Regions from separate parts of the Streptomyces saintjeani genome, predicted to be linked through region 1. Evidence: predicted binding sites of a transcription regulator. Region 1 holds the regulator's gene; each other region holds the start of a gene.

Region 1 (3,250 bases):
CACCAGCGTCACCACCTTCCCCTCCAGCAGGAACCCGCGCGGCTCCAGCGGGAACACCCGGTGCTTGCCGAAGCGGTCCTCCAGCGTCACCGTCCCCGCCTCGCAGCGGATCACCGCCCCGCAGAACCCGGTGCCGGGCTCCTCGACGACGAGGCCGGGGTCGGCGGGGATCTCGGGCGCGGGGGCCTGCTTCTTCCACGGCGGGGTGAGGTCCGGAGAGTACTGGCGCATTCGGATGACGATAGGAGAAACCCCCGCACCGAACAGACCCCTCACGCGCGCGACACGCCGAACCGTTCGCTGAGAGCGTCCCGCTGCCGCCGTACGAAAGCCGCGTCGACGACAGCCCCGTGCCCCGGCACGTACACCGCGTCCTCCCCGCCGAGCGCCAGCAACGCGTCCAGCGCGGCGGGCCAGCGCGACACCGCCGCGTCCGACCCCGCCTGCGGCTGACCGGACTCCTCGACGAGGTCCCCGCAGAACACCACCGGCACGGCACCGGAAACGACGACGACAAGGTCGTCCGGCGAGTGCGCGGGCCCCAGAGAGGCGAGGAGGACACCAGGAACCGGCGTACACGTGCCGGAGACCACGTGCCGTGGGGCGGTCAGCGCGGACGCGGCTTCCCGGGCGACCCCGGCGTCGAGGCCGTTACGCACCGCGTCCCCCGCCAGCTCGCCGGCGTCGTACCCGGCGTGAGCCGCGTACACCTCCGCCCCCGGAAAAGCCGCGGCGCCGAACACGTGGTCGAAGTGCGGGTGGGTCAACGCGAGATGGGTCACATTGACGCCGGCGATCCGCTCTGCGTCGGACCGCAGCCGCGCCCCCTCCGCCAGGCTGGAGCCGGAGTCGATCACGAGCGCCGCGCCGGGGGTGATCACCAGCCCCGTCGTGCAGTCCCAACCCGGCAGACGGACGCGGCCGACGCCTTCCGCGAGACGTTCCCAGCCCAGCTCTTCCCAAGTCACCGTCATACAGAGACGCTAGCCGTACCATCCGGCGACGGGGACGACCTTGCCCCCGTGGTACCCGACCGCCGTACACTGGCACTCGTAGGTGAAGAGTGCCAAGGCGGACTTCTGGAGGTGTGCGCGGTGCTGAGTGAACGCAGGCTCCAGGTGCTGCGCGCGATCGTCCAGGACTATGTGGGGACCGAGGAACCGGTGGGTTCCAAGGCGCTCACCGAGCGGCACAACCTCGGCGTCTCCCCGGCGACCGTGCGCAACGACATGGCCGTCCTGGAGGACGAGGGGTTCATCGCGCAGCCGCACACGAGTGCGGGGCGCATCCCCACCGACAAGGGCTACCGCCTGTTCGTCGACCGGCTGGCCGGCGTCAAACCGATGACGGCGCCCGAACGCCGCGCCATCCACCACTTCCTGGACGGCGCGGTCGACCTGGACGACGTGGTGGCGCGGACGGTCCGGCTGCTCGCGCAGCTCACCCGTCAGGTCGCCGTCGTCCAGTACCCCTCCCTCACCCGCTCCACCGTCCGGCACGTCGAGCTGCTGGCGCTCGCGCCCGCGCGGCTGATGCTCGTGCTGATCACGGACACGGGCCGGGTGGAGCAGCGGATGGTGGACTGCCCGGCGCCCTTCGGGGAGTCGTCGCTGGCGGATCTGCGCGCGCGGCTCAACAGCCGGGTCGCGGGGCGCCGGTTCAGCGACGTACCGATGCTCGTCGAGGACCTCGCGGAGGCGTTCGAGCGCGAGGACCGGGGTACGGTCTCGATCGTGCTCTCCACGCTGATGGAGACGCTCGTCGAGGAGAACGAGGAGCGGCTGATGATCGGCGGAACCGCCAATCTCACCCGCTTCGGACATGACTTTCCCCTCACCATCCGGCCCGTCCTGGAAGCTTTGGAGGAGCAGGTCGTGCTTCTCAAGTTGCTTGGCGAGGCCGGGGATTCGGGCATGACCGTGCGCATCGGGCACGAGAACGCCTACGAGGGACTCAACTCCACGTCCGTCGTGTCGGTCGGTTACGGTTCGGGCGGCGAGGCACTCGCCAAGCTCGGCGTGGTCGGACCGACCCGCATGGACTACCCGGGAACGATGGGAGCGGTACGCGCAGTGGCGAGGTACGTCGGACAGATCCTGGCGGAGTCGTAAGTGGCCACGGACTACTACGCCGTACTCGGCGTGCGCCGTGACGCGTCGCAGGATGAGATCAAGAAGGCGTTCCGCAGACTCGCGCGCGAGCTGCACCCGGACGTCAACCCGGACCCGAAGACCCAGGAGCGGTTCAAGGAGATCAACGCCGCCTACGAGGTGCTGTCGGACCCGCAGAAGAAGCAGGTCTACGACCTCGGCGGCGACCCGCTCTCGCAGAGCGGCGGCGGGGGCGCGGGCGGCTTCGGCGCCGGTGGCTTCGGCAACTTCTCCGACATCATGGACGCGTTCTTCGGCACGGCGTCCCAGCGCGGTCCGCGCTCGCGCACCCGGCGCGGCCAGGACGCGATGATCCGGCTGGAGATCGACCTCGACGAGGCGGCCTTCGGTACGACCAAGGACATCCAGGTCGACACGGCGATCGTCTGCAACACCTGCAACGGCGAGGGGGCCGCGCCCGGCACCACCGCGCAGACCTGCGACATGTGCCGGGGCCGGGGTGAGGTCTCGCAGGTCACGCGGTCCTTCCTGGGCCAGGTCATGACCTCGCGGCCGTGCCCGCAGTGCCAGGGCTTCGGTACGGTCGTGCCGACGCCGTGTCCCGAGTGCGCCGGTGACGGCCGCATCCGGTCGCGGCGGACGCTCACCGTCAAGATCCCGGCCGGTGTCGACAACGGCACGCGCATCCAGCTCGCCGGTGAGGGCGAGGTCGGGCCCGGTGGCGGTCCCGCCGGTGACCTGTACGTCGAGATCCACGAGCTTCCGCACGCCATGTTCCAGCGCCGGGGCGACGACCTGCACTGCACGGTCACCCTCCCGATGACGGCGGCGTCCCTCGGCACGAAGGTGCCGCTGGAGACGCTGGACGGGCTGGAGGAGGTCGACATCCGGCCCGGCACGCAGTCCGGCCAGTCGATCCCGCTGCACGGCCGGGGCATCACGCATCTGCGGGGCGGCGGACGCGGCGACCTCATCGTGCACGTCGAGGTCACGACACCGACGAAGCTGGACCCGGAACAGGAACGCCTCCTGCGGGAACTGGCCAAGCTGAGGGGCGAGGAACGGCCCACGGGGCAGTTCCAGCCTGGGCAGCAGGGGTTGTTCTCGCGGTTGAAGGATGCCTTCAACGGGCGTTGATC
Region 2 (3,250 bases), 2.6 Mb from region 1:
GAGAGGCTCCGCTCGGAGCAGGCGGCACGCGTCGCGGCGGCGAAGAGGTGGGGGCTGAAGAGGGTCCCGCTGACACCCCCGGCCCCGCCCGCGAAGAAACCGGTCATCACGACGCGGGACGGCTTCGAGGTCGACGACCACGAGGAACTCGGCCTCCCGCCGGTCTTCACGACCGTCCCCACCGAGGAGAAGGTCCTCTTCCTCACGATCGACGACGGCGCCGAGAAGGACCCCGCGTTCCTGCGGATGATGACCGAACTGAAGGTCCCGTACACCGCGTTCCTCTCCGACTACCTGGTCAAGGAGGACTACGGGTACTTCAAGAAGATGCGGGACGCGGGCGTCGTCCTGAACAACCACACCCTCCACCACCCGTACCTCCCAGGTATGTCGTACCAGCGGCAGAAGCACGAGATCTGCGGCATGCAGGACGTCATCCAGAAGCATTACGGCAAGCGCCCCCTCCTCTTCCGCCCCCCGTTCGGCAACTACAACCGCGACACCCTGCGCGCCGCGAAGGCGTGCGGCGTGAAGTACGCCCCACTCTGGGACGAGGAGGTCTTCGTCGACCACTGGGAGTACCGCGAGTGGGACCGCGACCTCCACCCCGGCGACATCGTCCTGAGCCACTTCCGAGGCCGGGACGACTGGAAGGGCACGATGCCCGACATGGTCCGCCGGTTCCTGAACATGGTCACCGAGAAGGGGTACGCCGTGGGACGCCTGGAGGACTACCTGTGAGAACGCGGGGGCCGGTGGCGGCCGTCCTGCTCGTGGCCCTGACACTCGTCACCGGCTGCGCCCAGTCCGTCGACCCGATCGAACGCCTCGGCAAGAAGGCGGCGGAACGCGTCCACGGCTCCCACCCGCCCGGCGCGCGGCAACCGGCGTACCTCCGCTGGGGGCTGACGAAACCGCTGGCTCCCGCGCCGGTGAAGGGGGGTATGACGGGTACGGGGGGTATGACGGGTACTACGGGACGTACCGGGTCCCCCGGAAGTACTACGGGTAGCACCGTCACCCCCGTACCCCCTGTCCCCTCGGTCCTCGACCGCATCCCCACCCCCGACCGCGTCGTCTTCCTCACCTACGACGACGGCGCCGAACGCGACCCACGCTTCATCGACATGGTCCGCGAACTCCGCCTCCCGGTCAGCATGTTCCTCACGGACAGCGTCGTGGGCCCCGGCTACGGCCACTTCGCCCGCCTCCAGTCCGTGGGCGCCAACCTCCAGAACCACACCCTCCACCACGCCGCCCTGCGCGGCCTCCCCTACGCGGGACAGCGCGCGGAGATCTGCGGCCAGCAGGACAAGCTCCGGTCCCGCTTCGGCCTGCGCCCCCGCTTCTTCCGCCCGCCCTACGGCACGTACGACGCGACGACCCTGCGCGCGGCGGCCGACTGCGGCATCTCCACCGTCGTCCTCTGGCGCGCCGCCATGACCCCCGGCGGGCTCGCCTACACGCACGGCTCCCGCCGGCTCCTCCCCGGCGACATCGTCGCGATGGACTCCGACGAGGCCGGCGGCCCGACCCTCAGGGAGCGGACCGTGCGGGTGCTGCGGGAGGCCCAGGAGCGGGGGCTCACCGTGGGGCGACTCGAGGACTACCGGTAGGGCCGCCGATAGGGAAAAACTCGGTCACCACGGCGCCGGGATTAGCAGTCCGCTTGACCGAGTGCTAATCGCGGTCATAGTCTCAGGTCTGGCACTCCCCACTGGAGAGTGCCAACAACGCGACGGGCAGGTCCGGCACCCGCGACGACGGATCCACCTGGTCGCCACCTCAGACAGTTAACCCCGTGAGATCTCCGAAGGGGGAGGTCGGATCGTGACGACCGCCAGCTCCAAGGTTGCCATCAAGCCGCTTGAGGACCGCATCGTGGTCCAGCCGCTCGACGCCGAGCAGACCACGGCCTCCGGCCTGGTCATCCCGGACACCGCGAAGGAGAAGCCCCAGGAGGGCGCTGTCCTCGCCGTGGGTCCGGGCCGGTTCGAGAACGGCGAGCGCCTGCCGCTCGACGTGAAGGTCGGCGACATCGTTCTCTACAGCAAGTACGGCGGCACCGAGGTCAAGTACAACGGTGACGAGTACCTCGTCCTCTCGGCTCGCGACGTGCTCGCGATCATCGAGAAGTAGGACACTTCAGTTTTTCAGCCGCGCCCCCGGCACCGCGATCCTTTGATGGAGCCGGGTGCCGGGGGCGCGGCGTTTTTCCACCCATAGATTTTCCGAGAGGGCACCCGCTGTCATGGCGAAGATCCTGAAGTTCGACGAGGACGCCCGTCGCGCCCTTGAGCGCGGCGTCAACAAGCTGGCCGACACGGTCAAGGTGACGATCGGCCCCAAGGGCCGCAACGTCGTCATCGACAAGAAGTTCGGCGCGCCGACCATCACCAACGACGGCGTCACCATCGCCCGTGAGGTCGAGCTCGACGACCCGTACGAGAACCTCGGCGCCCAGCTGGTGAAGGAGGTGGCGACCAAGACCAACGACATCGCGGGTGACGGCACCACCACCGCCACCGTGCTCGCCCAGGCGCTGGTCCGCGAGGGACTGAAGAACGTCGCCGCGGGTGCCTCCCCGGCGCTGCTGAAGAAGGGCATCGACGCGGCCGTCGCCGCCGTCTCCGAGGACCTCCTCGCGACCGCCCGCCCGATCGAGGACAAGGCGGACATCGCCGCCGTCGCCGCGCTGTCCGCGCAGGACACGCAGGTCGGCGAGCTGATCGCCGAGGCGATGGACAAGGTCGGCAAGGACGGTGTCATCACCGTCGAGGAGTCCAACACCTTCGGCCTGGAGCTGGACTTCACCGAGGGCATGGCCTTCGACAAGGGCTACCTGTCGCCGTACTTCGTGACGGATCAGGAGCGCATGGAGGCGGTCCTGGAGGACCCCTACATCCTCATCAACCAGGGCAAGATCTCCTCCATCCAGGAGCTGCTGCCGCTGCTGGAGAAGGTCATCCAGACCGGCGCCTCCAAGCCGCTGCTGATCATCGCCGAGGACGTCGAGGGCGAGGCCCTTTCCACGCTCGTCGTCAACAAGATCCGCGGCACGTTCAACGCCGTCGCCGTCAAGGCGCCCGGCTTCGGCGACCGCCGCAAGGCGATGCTCCAGGACATGGCGACGCTGACCGGCGCCGAGGTCATCTCCGAGGAGGTCGGCCTCAAGCTCGACCAGGTCGGTCTCGAGGTGCTCGGCTCCGCGCGCCGCGTCACCATCACCAAGGACGACACCACGATCGTC
Region 3 (3,250 bases), 1.1 Mb from region 1:
CGACGTACTCACCGGTCGCGGCGTTCAGGCCGTGGCCGACCTGGAGGTTGCGGACCTTCTCCACCACGACGCCGCCTTCGAGGCCGGCGTTGACGGCGATCTGCTTCAGCGGGGCCTCAAGGGCGAGCTTGACGGCGGCAGCACCGGTCGCCTCGTCACCCTCCAGCTCCAGCTTCTCGAAGACCGCGGCGGCCTGGATGAGGGCCACGCCACCACCGGCGACGATGCCCTCCTCGACGGCCGCCTTCGCGTTGCGAACGGCGTCCTCGATGCGGTGCTTGCGCTCCTTGAGCTCGACCTCGGTCGCGGCACCGGCCTTGATGACCGCCACGCCGCCCGCGAGCTTCGCCAGGCGCTCCTGGAGCTTCTCGCGGTCGTAGTCCGAGTCGGAGTTCTCGATCTCGGCGCGGATCTGGTTGACCCGGCCGGCGACCTGGTCCGAGGACCCGGCGCCGTCGACGATCGTCGTCTCGTCCTTGGTGATGACGACCTTGCGGGCGCGGCCCAGCAGGTCCAGCGTGGTGTTCTCCAGCTTGAGGCCGACCTCCTCGGAGATCACCTCGCCGCCGGTGAGGATCGCGATGTCGTTCAGCATCGCCTTGCGGCGGTCGCCGAAGCCGGGCGCCTTGACGGCGACGGACTTGAACGTGCCGCGGATCTTGTTGACGACCAGGGTCGACAGGGCCTCGCCCTCGACGTCCTCGGCGATGATCAGCAGCGGCTTGCCCGACTGCATGACCTTCTCCAGGAGCGGGAGCAGGTCCTTGACGGAGCCGATCTTGGAGTTCGCGATCAGGATGTACGGGTCGTCGAGGGACGACTCCATGCGCTCCATGTCGGTCGCGAAGTACGCCGAGATGTAGCCCTTGTCGAAGCGCATGCCCTCGGTGAGCTCCAGCTCCAGACCGAAGGTCTGGGACTCCTCGACCGTGATGACGCCTTCCTTGCCGACCTTGTCCATCGCCTCGGCGATGAGCTCGCCGATCTGGGTGTCGGCGGCGGAGATGGAGGCCGTGGAGGCGATCTGCTCCTTGGTCTCGACGTCCTTCGCCTGCTCCAGGAGCGCGCCGGAGACGGCCTCGACGGCCTTCTCGATGCCGCGCTTCAGGGCCATCGGGTTGGCGCCTGCGGCGACGTTGCGGAGGCCCTCGCGGACCAGTGCCTGGGCCAGGACCGTCGCGGTCGTCGTGCCGTCACCGGCTACGTCGTCCGTCTTCTTCGCGACTTCCTTGACCAGCTCGGCGCCGATCTTCTCGTACGGGTCCTCCAGCTCGATCTCCTTGGCGATGGACACACCATCGTTGGTGATCGTGGGGGCGCCCCACTTCTTCTCAAGGACGACGTTGCGGCCCTTGGGGCCGAGGGTGACCTTGACGGCGTCGGCGAGCTGGTTCATACCGCGCTCAAGGCCGCGCCGCGCCTCCTCGTCGAACGCGATGATCTTGGCCATGTGAAGTGGTCCCTCCAGGACTGGGGGTGAGTACCGCAAATGGACCGCGCCCGCGCCCGCGACGGACGGTCCCGCGGTCTGGTGGTCCCTTGCCCCACCCTCGCCGTGAACCTCACCGACTCGGTCCTTCGTTGTCACTCTCACAGGGAGAGTGCTAACGCCAATGATTAGCACTCGACCCCCGAGAGTGCAAGGCCGTACGGGTGGAGGGTGGGGGTTTGCGGGGGCTGCGGGGTGGGGAGGGCGCGGGTCACGGGGGTGGCGGGGGAGGACTGGCAAGTTGCGGATTCGGGGGTGGGGCGAAGGGGGTGGGGGGTGGTGGCGCGTGGGCGGCTGCGGGTGCGTCGTGGCTTGTCGCGCAGTTCCCCGCGCCCCTAAAAGACCTGGACCGGCTCGGCGTCCGACCGGTGCCGTCGGCAGCAAGCAGGGAAGCGGCCAGGCGAGCGCGGGCGCGTCGTGGCTCGTCGCGCCCGCGCGGCGGAGCCGCACATCGGCAGAGCCCCCTGAAAGCACACCTCGCCCGGCGACCCCCAGCACCCACGACAAAAGGCCCGCACCCTGGACAGGTGCGGGCCTTTTGTCGAATGTTCAGGCGGTGACGCGAACCATGTCGGCCTGCGGGCCTTTCTGACCCTGCGAGATCTCGAACTCGACTCGCTGGCCCTCTTCGAGGGTGCGGTAGCCGTCCATCTGAATGGCGCTGTAGTGGACGAAGACGTCCGCACCACCGTCGACCGCGATGAAGCCGTACCCCTTCTCCGCGTTGAACCACTTGACGGTGCCCTGAGCCATGCCTAACTCCCCTATTACTGGCCCTTGCGCGGACCCACACTTCGTGGGTCCGGGTCAGACCTCACCCCCCTGCCGTATTGGGGGCGTGCGCCGGAACGCGTCGACCGCGGCTGAATGTATCTGTCCAACTGCCGTCTGCAACAGGTCAATCGGACGAGAATTCTGGACGCACGCGATCCGGAATGTGGTGAGAATTCACCAGAGGTCAGGGCAAGTCGGGCCGGGCATATGCCGCAAATGCCACGCAAGAGACGCACACTTTGGCTGTTTCTTGTCGGATGCGAGAAGGCTGAGCGCAAGCGGGTTCCCCAACCCTACCTCGTTCAACCACACAGAATTGCCCCCTCCGCTTCGAAGCAGAGAGGGCAATTCGATGAACAATGAGTAATACGCGTTACTGACGGTTACTACCCGCCGGTAATGACATTAGGTCAACCGGCGAACTCAGCCCCCGGCGACCGCCGGGATGATGGAGACGCCGGCGCCGTCGGGAGTCGCCGTCTCCAGCCCCTGCTCGAAACGGACGTCGTCGTCATTGACGTACACATTCACGAACCGCCGCAGCTTCCCCTGGTCGTCCAGGACGCGCGCGGAGATCCCCGTGTGGTTCTTCTCCAGGTCCGCGATGACCTCCCCGAGGGTCCCGCCCTCGGCGGCCACCTCGGCCTTTCCACCGGTGTACGTACGCAGGATGGTCGGGATACGAACGGTCACGCTCATGCGAGGCCAGCCTCTCGGAAGGAGTCCAGGGTCGGGCGGATGGTGGCGGTCAGGCCGGTCCCGGCGACCGCGTCAAGGGTCTTGAGGCCGTCACCCGTATTGAGGACGACCGTCGTGAGGGACGGGTCCAGCAGCCCGTTCTCGATCAGCTTGCGGGTGACCCCCACGGTCACGCCCCCGGCGGTCTCCGCGAAGATCCCCTCCGTCCGCGCCAGCACCTTGATCGCGTCGACGATCTGCTCGTCGGTGACGTCCTCGACGGCGCCGCCGGTCCGCCGCGCGATGTCC

Evidence for each region. Region 1 encodes HrcA, which represses chaperone genes, less so after heat shock. Its sites were predicted from a motif close to TTNGCACTCNGNNNNNCNGAGTGCNAA; they were not measured.
Region 2: the regulator HrcA is predicted to act here: its motif matches at 1,658-1,684, upstream of groES (co-chaperone GroES).
Region 3: the regulator HrcA is predicted to act here: its motif matches at 1,582-1,608, upstream of groL (chaperonin GroEL).

The regions. Positions count from the first base shown of each region.
Region 1 covers NZ_CP189624.1:3,114,222-3,117,471, reverse strand. The annotation lists gene ACQCO7_RS13910 (DUF3097 domain-containing protein) at 1-231, opposite strand, end outside; gene ACQCO7_RS13905 (MBL fold metallo-hydrolase) at 273-974, opposite strand; gene hrcA (heat-inducible transcriptional repressor HrcA) at 1,095-2,111, shown strand; gene dnaJ (molecular chaperone DnaJ) at 2,112-3,248, shown strand.
Region 2 covers NZ_CP189624.1:5,710,884-5,714,133, forward strand. The annotation lists gene ACQCO7_RS26125 (polysaccharide deacetylase family protein) at 1-741, shown strand, start outside; gene ACQCO7_RS26130 (polysaccharide deacetylase family protein) at 738-1,616, shown strand; gene groES (co-chaperone GroES) at 1,831-2,139, shown strand; gene groL (chaperonin GroEL) at 2,252-3,250, shown strand, end outside.
Region 3 covers NZ_CP189624.1:4,219,745-4,222,994, forward strand. The annotation lists gene groL (chaperonin GroEL) at 1-1,450, opposite strand, end outside; gene ACQCO7_RS19035 (cold-shock protein) at 2,039-2,242, opposite strand; gene ACQCO7_RS19040 (MoaD/ThiS family protein) at 2,687-2,962, opposite strand; gene thrC (threonine synthase) at 2,959-3,250, opposite strand, start outside.